Regions from separate parts of the Clostridium nitrophenolicum genome, predicted to be linked through region 2. Evidence: riboswitches for the same ligand, from Rfam matches in the RefSeq annotation. Region 2 holds a riboswitch; each other region holds the start of a gene.
What was found. Region 2 has a riboswitch for glycine ahead of ACZ5N4_RS00765 (GrdX family protein). Riboswitches for the same ligand answer to the same signal wherever they lie in the genome.
Positions count from the first base shown of each region.

Region 1: it holds a riboswitch for glycine, as region 2 does, so the genes downstream of both, ACZ5N4_RS05635 (ACT domain-containing protein) here and ACZ5N4_RS00765 (GrdX family protein) in region 2, are expected to answer to the same signal.
Region 3: it holds a riboswitch for glycine, as region 2 does, so the genes downstream of both, gcvT (glycine cleavage system aminomethyltransferase GcvT) here and ACZ5N4_RS00765 (GrdX family protein) in region 2, are expected to answer to the same signal.

Region 1 covers NZ_AP042469.1:1,231,192-1,234,465, reverse strand. Annotated here, with positions in the region: gene thrC (threonine synthase) at 1-1,076, opposite strand, end outside; glycine riboswitch at 1,466-1,559, shown strand; gene ACZ5N4_RS05635 (ACT domain-containing protein) at 1,703-1,972, shown strand; gene ACZ5N4_RS05630 (DUF711 family protein) at 1,997-3,274, shown strand, end outside.
Region 2 covers NZ_AP042469.1:143,293-146,566, forward strand. Annotated here, with positions in the region: gene ACZ5N4_RS00755 (tRNA (cytidine(34)-2'-O)-methyltransferase) at 1-97, shown strand, start outside; gene ACZ5N4_RS00760 (DegV family protein) at 113-952, shown strand; glycine riboswitch at 1,298-1,477, shown strand; glycine riboswitch at 1,478-1,542, shown strand; gene ACZ5N4_RS00765 (GrdX family protein) at 1,686-2,063, shown strand; gene trxB (thioredoxin-disulfide reductase) at 2,335-3,255, shown strand; gene trxA (thioredoxin TrxA) at 3,271-3,274, shown strand, end outside.
Region 3 covers NZ_AP042469.1:3,041,106-3,044,379, forward strand. Annotated here, with positions in the region: gene gcvPA (aminomethyl-transferring glycine dehydrogenase subunit GcvPA) at 1-104, opposite strand, end outside; gene gcvH (glycine cleavage system protein GcvH) at 106-489, opposite strand; gene gcvT (glycine cleavage system aminomethyltransferase GcvT) at 531-1,637, opposite strand; glycine riboswitch at 1,800-1,898, opposite strand; gene ACZ5N4_RS14445 (PilZ domain-containing protein) at 2,193-2,885, opposite strand; gene purF (amidophosphoribosyltransferase) at 2,951-3,274, opposite strand, start outside.

The DNA of each region.
Region 1 (3,274 bases), 1.1 Mb from region 2:
TCATTTATCTCATACTTACCTTCTTCTTTAAGTTGTTTCATGAGATTATTTATAAGTTCTTCATCTCTGCCGCTTATTTCATATAAAAATCTTTCTAAATTGCTGGATATTAAAATATCCATAGAGGGAGAATTGGTTACGGAGAATTCTCTTCTCCTGTCATAAATTCCAGTGTTTATGAAATCTGTAAGTACTTTATTTTCGTTAGATGCACAAATCAATCTTCCTAGTGGCACTCCCATTGCTTTAGCATAGAAAGCCGCTAGTATATTACCAAAGTTTCCTGTTGGCACAACTACATTTATCCTTTCTCCTTCTTGTATTTTTTTATCTTTTAATAATTTCACATATGAATAAACATAATAGACAACCTGAGGCACCAATCTTCCTATATTTATAGAGTTTGCAGAAGAAAGCATATAGTTATTTTTATTTAATAATTCGTTAAAGGCTTTATCACTAAATATCTCCTTAACTCCATTTTGCGCATCATCAAAATTACCCTCTATACTAACTACAAAAGTATTTTTTCCTTCTTGCGTAGTCATTTGTCTCTTTTGAATTTCACTTACCCCATCCTTTGGATAAAAAACTACAATCTTTGTTTTATCAACGCTATCAAAACCTTCTAATGCTGCTTTTCCAGTGTCTCCGGATGTAGCTGTAAGTATAACTATTTCTTTTGTTATGCCTGTTTTCTTTGCTGCTGTTTTTAAAAGGTGTGGAAGTATACTTAATGCCATATCCTTAAATGCCAATGTCTTTCCATGATAAAGTTCTAAAAAATATGCTCCTGCTTTGTAGGTCAGTGGCGCTATATAAGAATTTTCAAACTTTTCATCATAGGCTTTGTCTATGCATTCTCTAAGTTCAACATCACTAAAATCATCAAAATATTTTTTAATAATATAAAATGCAAGTTCCTTATAGTTCATATTCCCTAACTCTTGAAAGGATTTTGTGATTTTAGGAAATTCCTCTGGTACATATAGTCCTCCATCTTCAGCTATTCCCCTAATTATTGCTGCAGATGCTTCTACAACCTTCCCTTTTCCCCTAGTACTTCTATACAACAATGTATTAGCCCCCTTTTTACAGTTAATGCCACTTAGTTTTTTATTTTTAAAATATCAAACTGATTAATACTTTATAATGTTTTTCACTAAAAGTCAAATGTATTTTATATGCGTACAGTTTCTAATTGTAAAATTTAAACGTTAACACTGGGTTATTCTGTAATTTTATTAACAAGTTTATATTTTTCTAAAAACTGAAAAAATTAAAAGTTTTAGTTATAGTTCAAAATGCAAGATTTTTGCAGGATTCTCCTGTCAGAAAACGTTTTTATTGCAAAAACAAACAAAATTCGAAAGTTGATTTAGATGGATGTCTATGTTAATATCCATTTAAACAATTTAATACGGATCGGATGAATTTAGCGGAATAATTTTATTAAACCGTTATTGGACGAACCTCTGGAGAGACTCAACTGAGCACCGAAGGGGAAAGCCAAAAGATATTTTGGTGAAGCTCTCAGGTAAAAGGACAGGGAATTTTGAACGGGAAAAATAACTATTTATTTTTTGATTCAAAAATCTTGCTTTCCAGAGACTAAATTTAGATTTAGTCTCTTTTATTTTGTCCGATGGATACACACCTGGGTAAATTGTTTAAAATTTAATTTCATAAGGAGAGATAAAAAATGAAAGCATTTGTAAGTGTACTAGGAAAAGATAAGGTAGGTATTATTCATGAAGTAACTTCTGTATTATCTAAAAACAACGTAAATATTTTAGATATTAATCAAACTCTCATAGATGATTACTTTACTATGGTAATGCTTGTTGATTTGTCAAAAATGCAGCTGGAATTTAAAGATCTAAAGACTAAGCTTGAAAATAAAGCTGCAGAAATAGATGTTTCTGTTAAAGTTCAGCGAGAAGATATATTTAATTCAATGTACAAAATTTAAATTACAAGGAGTTTTAAAGTAATGATTAATTTAAACAATATAATGGAAACAATAAAAATGATAGATGATCAAAATTTGGATATAAGAACAATTACAATGGGTATATCTCTTTTAGATTGCTGCCATAGTGACGGAAAGCAATCAAGAATTAAAATTTATGATAAAATAACTAAATATGCAGAAAACTTAGTTAAAGTTGGAAGAGAAATTGAAACAGAATATGGAGTACCTATTGTCAATAAAAGAGTATCTGTAACTCCTATATCTATTATTGCTCAAACTTGTGATGATACTGATTATGTTGAATTCGCTAAGACTTTAGATAGAGCTGCTGAAACTTTAGGAATTGACTTTATAGGAGGATTTTCAGCTCTTGTACAAAAAGGATACACTAAAGGAGACAGAATACTTATAGAATCAATTCCTGAGGCTCTAGCTATTACAAAAAAAGTTTGTTCCTCAGTAAATGTTGGAAATAGCAAATCTGGAATAAATATGGATGCTGTTAGAGACATGGGGAGAATAATAAAAAAAGCTGCTTATCTTACAAAGGACGCAGACAGTATAGGCTGTGCTAAACTTGTAGTCTTTGCTAATGCAGTAGAAGATAATCCATTTATGGCTGGCGCATTTCATGGCGTTGGAGAAGCTGAATGCATAATAAATGTTGGTGTTAGCGGGCCAGGAGTTGTAAAATCTGCCCTTGAGCAAGTAAAAGGACAAAGCTTTGATATAGTTTCAGAAACAATAAAGAAAACTGCATTCAAGCTAACAAGACTTGGTCAATTTGTAGCACAGGAAGCTTCAAAAAGACTAGATGTTCCTTTCGGAGTAGTTGACCTATCACTTGCTCCAACACCAGCTATAGGTGATAGTGTAGGAAGACTTTTAGAAGAAATGGGACTTGAAAGCTGTGGATGTCATGGAACTACTGCTGCTTTAGCCCTATTAAACGATGCAGTTAAAAAGGGCGGTGTAATGGCCGCTTCTCAAGTAGGTGGACTTAGTGGTGCATTCATTCCTGTAAGTGAAGATGAAGGAATGATAGCTGCAGTAAAATCTGGTTCCTTAAATTTAGAAAAGTTAGAAGCAATGACTTGTGTTTGTTCTGTAGGCCTTGATATGATAGGAATCCCTGGAGATACTCCAGAATCAACTATATCAGCAATTATTGCAGATGAGGCTGCTATCGGAGTGATAAATAACAAGACAACTGCAGTGAGAATCATACCTGTTTACGGCAAAACAGTTGGTGATGAAGCTGAATTTGGTGGACTTTTAGGAACAGCTCCTATAATGCCT
Region 2 (3,274 bases):
GATAAATACAACTACCCGTTCTTTAAATCTGTCAAATACTGTTGCTATAATTGCATATGAGGCATTAAGGCAGATGGATTTTCCAAGTATGAAATAGGAAGGTATAAGCTTGATGGAAAAAATAAAGATAATAACGGATAGTACATCTGATTTACCTGAAGAAATAGTAAAAGAATATGATATAGAAGTGCTTCCGCTATTAATTAATTTTGGAGAAACAACCTATAAGGATAGAATAGATATAAACTTACAGGAACTCCTATTAAAAATGGAGCAAAGCGATGAATTCCCTGGAACAACACAGGTTAATCCTCAAAGATTCCTAGAATGCTATAGGAGTTATAGCGAAAAAGGATACAAGATAGTTTCTATACATATTTCTTCTAAAATGAGTGGAACGTATCAGTCTGCATGTATTGCTAAGGAAATGCTAGGAACGGATGATATAGTGGTAATAGATAGTTTAAATGTTACATCAGGTCTTGGACTTTTGGTGCTTAAGGCGGCTAGGTTAAAAGAAGCAGGATTAGGAATTAAAGAGATAGAAAGCGAAATCAAAACTTTAATTCCACATGTAAAGAGTGTACTTGCTTTTGAAGCTTTAGACAATCTAGTTAAGGGTGGAAGATTATCTAAAACCGCAGGGGTTATAGGCAATATATTAGGTATTAAACCAATTCTAGCAGTAGAAAATGGTGAGATGGTAGTTATTGATAAGTTAAGAGGCAACAAGAAATCTATAAAATATATTTTAGATTATATAGATAAGAAAGGAATAAAAGAGGGAGAAGCCTCTATACTTTTACATGTCGAAAATAAGGAGATATTAGATGCTTTAAGGGAATCTTTAAAGTCAATAGATAAGGAATTTATAGAATGTGAAGTAGGATGTGTTGTAGGTATACACTCAGGACCTAGGGCTGGTGGTGTATTTTTTATAGAGAATCATTAATAAATCGGATATATTGTTAAAAAAATATCTATAATTTATTAACAATATGGAATTAAAAAGACTTTGTTTGACAAATGTAATCTTGCAAACAAAGTTTTTTTGTTGTATATTTAATTTTATTGAATGAAAATTAAGAAATATATCAAGGGTTATTGAGGATTTTAGCGAATAAATTGTAAATATATTGAAATATAACCAAAATATTCGCGAAAAATGGTATTGAAAAAGCAGATAGATCTTATAATAAAATTGAATAATTAATATGTTCTAAATGTATAGAATTTTTTGTTTGACTATTATATAATTAAGTTGTCAATGAAAACGTTAAAAAATTAATAAAGTTGGATGAAATTTTCGGGAGATTAAGTAGAAAACTTAACAAATTTTGCGTTGATAATCTACTTACTATATATTAGAGCGTATAAGGTTCTAATATATGGTATCCTTAAATGGATAGCCGAAGGAATAAGTATTATTTTGCTTAAATAATATGAAGCTCTCAGGCAAAAGGACCGAAAATGGACAAGTCTCTGGAAAGCGATAAGCACCGAAGGAGTAAAACTCTCAGGTTAATAGACAGAGGTAGAAAAGCGAATGCTTTCTGCCTCTGTTTTTTGTTAGATCAAAATGTCGAAATATATTTTGAATAGAAAATGTTTAAAATATTAATTGAATGCAATCTGATATACGATATAGTTGGTGTTAAAGTTTCGTTTTGAAAAGGAGAATAAAAATGATAGAGCCAGTAATTATTGTAACTAATAATCCAATGAGCAGAGAAAAATTAAGCAGTAGTCATGAAACCGATTACGTGAATGGCAATACAATGGATGTATTTAAAAAGGTAAGAGATTACATACATAAAGGACATAAATTACTCACACATCCTTTAATGAGTAGTATAAAACCTAATGAAACTCCTTACAGAACAGTTGTTATATCAAAAGGCAAAAGTGAATCCGTAGATATACAATCTTTAAATTATATAGAGGAAGGTATATATGCTACTGAGAAATTTACTCAAAAGTTTGGCATCCCAAAATGGAGTAAGCAAGTGCTAGAAGACTTTCAACTTATAGATTATGATTTAATCTATCATGCATTTAATTAAGCAGAGAACTCAAATCTCTGATTTGGAGTGAGTCGCTTACTCATTCGACAATAGGAGAAGGAGTTTCATAAGCAGGCATCCAAAATCTTTGATTTTGAGATGATCGCTTACTCATTCGACAGTATGGAGAAGGAGTTTCATAATAATGAATAATAGCATAAATGTATGCTTAAAATAGTACCATTGCAATTATATTTAGTAGTGCGTACTTAATATATAGATATTGAATCTAAAAAGTAATTAATATATTAAAAAGCGGGAGGGAACAAAAATGTCACAGATTTATGACACAATAATAATCGGTGGTGGTCCAGCAGGACTGTCAGCAGGCCTTTATGCTGCAAGATCAAGAATGAAAACTTTACTTATTGAGAGAGCGAAATACGGTGGTCAGGCAACAACTACAGATGAGCTTGAAAACTATCCTGGATCTATTGAAGATTGCACAGGTTCAACACTAAGTGAAAGAATGAGAAAACAAGCAGAAGAATTCGGAACTGAGTTTGCTAAAGATGAAATAGTAGAAGTTGAATTGTCAGGAGACATAAAGGTAGTTAAAGGAAGAAAAGAAACATATCAAGCAAAAACAATAATAGTAGCTACTGGTGCTACTCCAAGACTTTCAGGATTCAAGAATGAATTAGAATTAAGAGGAAAAGGAGTTTCCTACTGTGCAACTTGTGATGCAGACTTCTTTACAGATCTAGATATAGCTGTTATAGGGGGAGGAGACTCAGCTATAACTGAGGCTATATACCTTACAAAGTTTGCTGAGCATGTAACTGTAATACATAGAAGAGATGCATTAAGAGCAGCGAAATCACTACAAGAAAAAGCATTTGCAAATCCAAAAATAGACTTTATATGGAACTCAACTGTTGAAGAAGCATTGGGAGATGAAATATTAGAAGGTCTTGTTTTAAAAAATAGAGAAACTGGAGAAACTAGCGAATTAAAGGTTGATGGATGCTTCGTATTCGTTGGATATGATCCAATATCTAAGTTATTTGAAGGACAAATAGAAATGGAAAATCAATATATTGTAACTGATGATGACATGAAAACAAATATTCCAGGAGTATTTGCTGCTGGAGATATAAGAAAGAAACTATTAAGACAGGTTATAACAGCTGCAGCAGACGGAGCCATAGCTGCAACAGCTGCTGAACACTATATAGAAAATCACAAATAAAAGGAGGTTTTATCAATGA
Region 3 (3,274 bases), 2.9 Mb from region 2:
ACATCCTTTGGAATATCTGCAAATAATTCATCTATAGAGTTTACCCCTATTGTTTTTAGCATTAGCTCTTTATCTTCCGCTGTTAGCGGTAAATATGGATGCATACTATTCCCCCTTATTACATAATTTTTCGTATTGGTCAGCTTTTAATAAGCCATCGACTTCTGATTTATCTGACATTTCAACAACTATCATCCAGCTGCCATAAGCATCTTCATTGACTAGTTCTGGACTATCACCCAGCTTTTCATTTATTTCAACTACCTTCCCTCCAACAGGAATAAATAGATCTGAAGCCGCTTTTACTGATTCAACAACTCCAAAGGCTTCATCTTTAGAAAATTCTGTATCAACCTCTGGTAGCTCTACAAATACTATTTCCCCTAATGAATTCTGAGCAAAATCTGATATTCCTATATAAGCCTTATTCCCCTCAACCTTTACCCATTCATGATCCTTACTATACAATAACTCATTTAAAATTTTCATATAAATATCCTCCTTTTAGTATTAAATATTTTTAATATTGATTACTTATTGTAATTTTTTTTATAAAATCTTTTATCCACTACTTCAGCTTCAATAAGCTTGTTCCTAACCTTAATGAAGATGGTAGTTCCTAGTTCAGAATACTTTGAATCAATTAAGGCTAAACCTATATTTTTCTTAATAGATGGTAAAAGATAGCCAGTTGTAACGGTTCCTATCTTATCATCTTCTGCAAAAACATCGTATCCATGTCTTGGAATAGCCTTTTCTTTCATTTCAAACCCTACTATTTTTCTTTTTAGGCCTTCCTTCTTTTGCTTTACAAGAGCATCCTTACCTATGAAATTCTCCTTGTTCAACTTAACGAAGAATCCTAATCCAGCTTCAAGTGGTGTTATAGATTCTGACAATTCATTTCCATAGAGCGGTAAATTAACTTCAAATCTTAAAGTATCTCTAGCGCCAAGCCCTACTGGCTTCAATCCATCTTCTTTTCCGACATCCAATATCCTATCCCATAAGTCTATTACACTTTCAACGTCTGTGTAAATTTCGAAACCATCTTCCCCAGTATAGCCAGTTCTGGAAACTAGGCATTTTATCCCCCCTATTAAAATGCCTCTTTTGCAGAAGAAAAATTTAATGTCTTCTAGATCTGTATTTGTAAGCTTTTGAAGTATTGCCTGAGCTTTCGGTCCTTGAATTGCAAGTTGAGCAATAGATGATGAGATATTTGTTATATCTACTTCAAATTCATCTTTATTTTTTAACATCCAATCAAAATCTTTTTCAATATTTCCAGCATTTATTACTAAAAAAAAGTGATTTTCATTAAATCTATAAACTATTAAATCATCAACAACTCCTCCATCTGGATAACACATAAAAGCATATAAAATTTGGTCATCTTCTAATACAGCTATATCATTTGTCACTAAGTTTTGAACAAATTTAAAAGCATCTTCTCCAATTATCTCTACTTCTCCCATATGGGAAACATCAAATAACCCAGCCGCCGTGCGCACTGCTTCATGCTCAGCTATTATACCTTCATATTGCACTGGTAGAGCCCAACCAGCAAAGTCTATAATTTTGCCACCATATTTTTCGTAAGAATTGAACAACGGAGTCTTCTTTAATCCTTCCATACTTCAATACCCCCTATAATTTTTTGTACAACAAATAAAAAGGACATGAAGGCAAACTTTAAGTTAGCCCACATGTCCTCTGTTTCTTTACCTGAGAGTTTCGATATATAACCATATCTTACACCGTTGGTTCTGCTATTTAAAACAGTCTTTTCAGAGTTTCGTCCTACAACGTTATTTTTACCTGAGAGTTTCTAATATAGCCGTGGTACTATATCATTGCTCCTTCGGTTAACAGATGTTATCTCACACTGTAGTCATCCGAAAAATATTAAATTTTATTTTCAAGTTAATTATATTGCTCTCTGTAATTATTTTCAATAATAGTTAAAAAGTTAACTTCATAAAATTGCCAATATTCAAATTATTTCTATATATGCTTTTTATAGTGAGATTTTTTAATGATATGTTAATTCTTTTAGTAAATATTAGCATATTAATAAAGTACTCATTTAATAAATATCAAACTATCGTTAAAAAGCTAATAGTAGATTATTTTCATTTACATTTAATATTATTTAGCATTTTGCAAAAATATTCCTTATATGTAATAAATCATTCTGTACCATTTTTTCTATTTTTAGCTCTTAAATAAATTTCGTTTTCAAAAATAAACTCTATTATTTTTTCTCTTTCTTTTTCTGTTATAATATCGAAATAAATTCCATAGAGATAAATAGTTCCATCAGGATCTGAGATAACTTCTTTTCTTGTTATCTTACTGAGAAGAGACAGTCTGCAATTTACATTTATGCAAACTATTATTTGACTTCCAACGTCTAAGCTATCAGAGCACTGCAGTTTTAATCCTCCTCCACCTATATCAGTTATAATGCCAGCTTTGAATCTATTTCTTGCAAGTATCTCAGTTGATATATCTGATATTGAGTAATAATGAATACCTGCAGCTAAAGGTAGGTATGAAATCTTCAAGTTAATTGGAATTCTATGGTACATTCTTCTGTCAATAAGTCTTATTATCTTAGGAGGACTTAGTACAAGATGTATGTATTCTTCATTGTTTTTTATTCCTAAAACAGTTGATTTGCAAAGAAACAGTTCATTCTCTTGTAATACTATAAGTTCTATATGTTTATCTACTGGAAAAATAAAATGCTCATAATAATCGACGCTTACAAGAATACATTCCTTGTAAACGGTTTTTATAACCCCTGTACAGCTTCTACTTTCGTGCATCAACTGAAGCACTTTATTACAACAATTCAAGTTAACAAATTTATCCACCATCTAGCCACATCCCCTTAACAGCATAAATATGTAGTTTATATTATACAGTAAAAATGGAAATATTTCTATTTTATAAAGCATTGAAGACAAATATCTTTCTTCTTACCAATAGATTTCAGTAAACCTTCAATACTTAGATATTGTAAACTGTCAGCATCAATGAGATCTTTTATTTCATCTATACTGTATCTAGAACCGACTAACTCATGACTATTAGAAGTATTGATTCCCCAAAAGCACGGATATTTTATAATAGGAGAAGCAGCTCTAAAATGTATCTCTTTTGCGCCTGCATTCCTTAATAATTGTACAATTCTTTTACTTGTAGTTCCTCGCACAATAGAGTCATCCACTACAATTACTCTCTTGCCTTTAACGGAGTCTTTTAT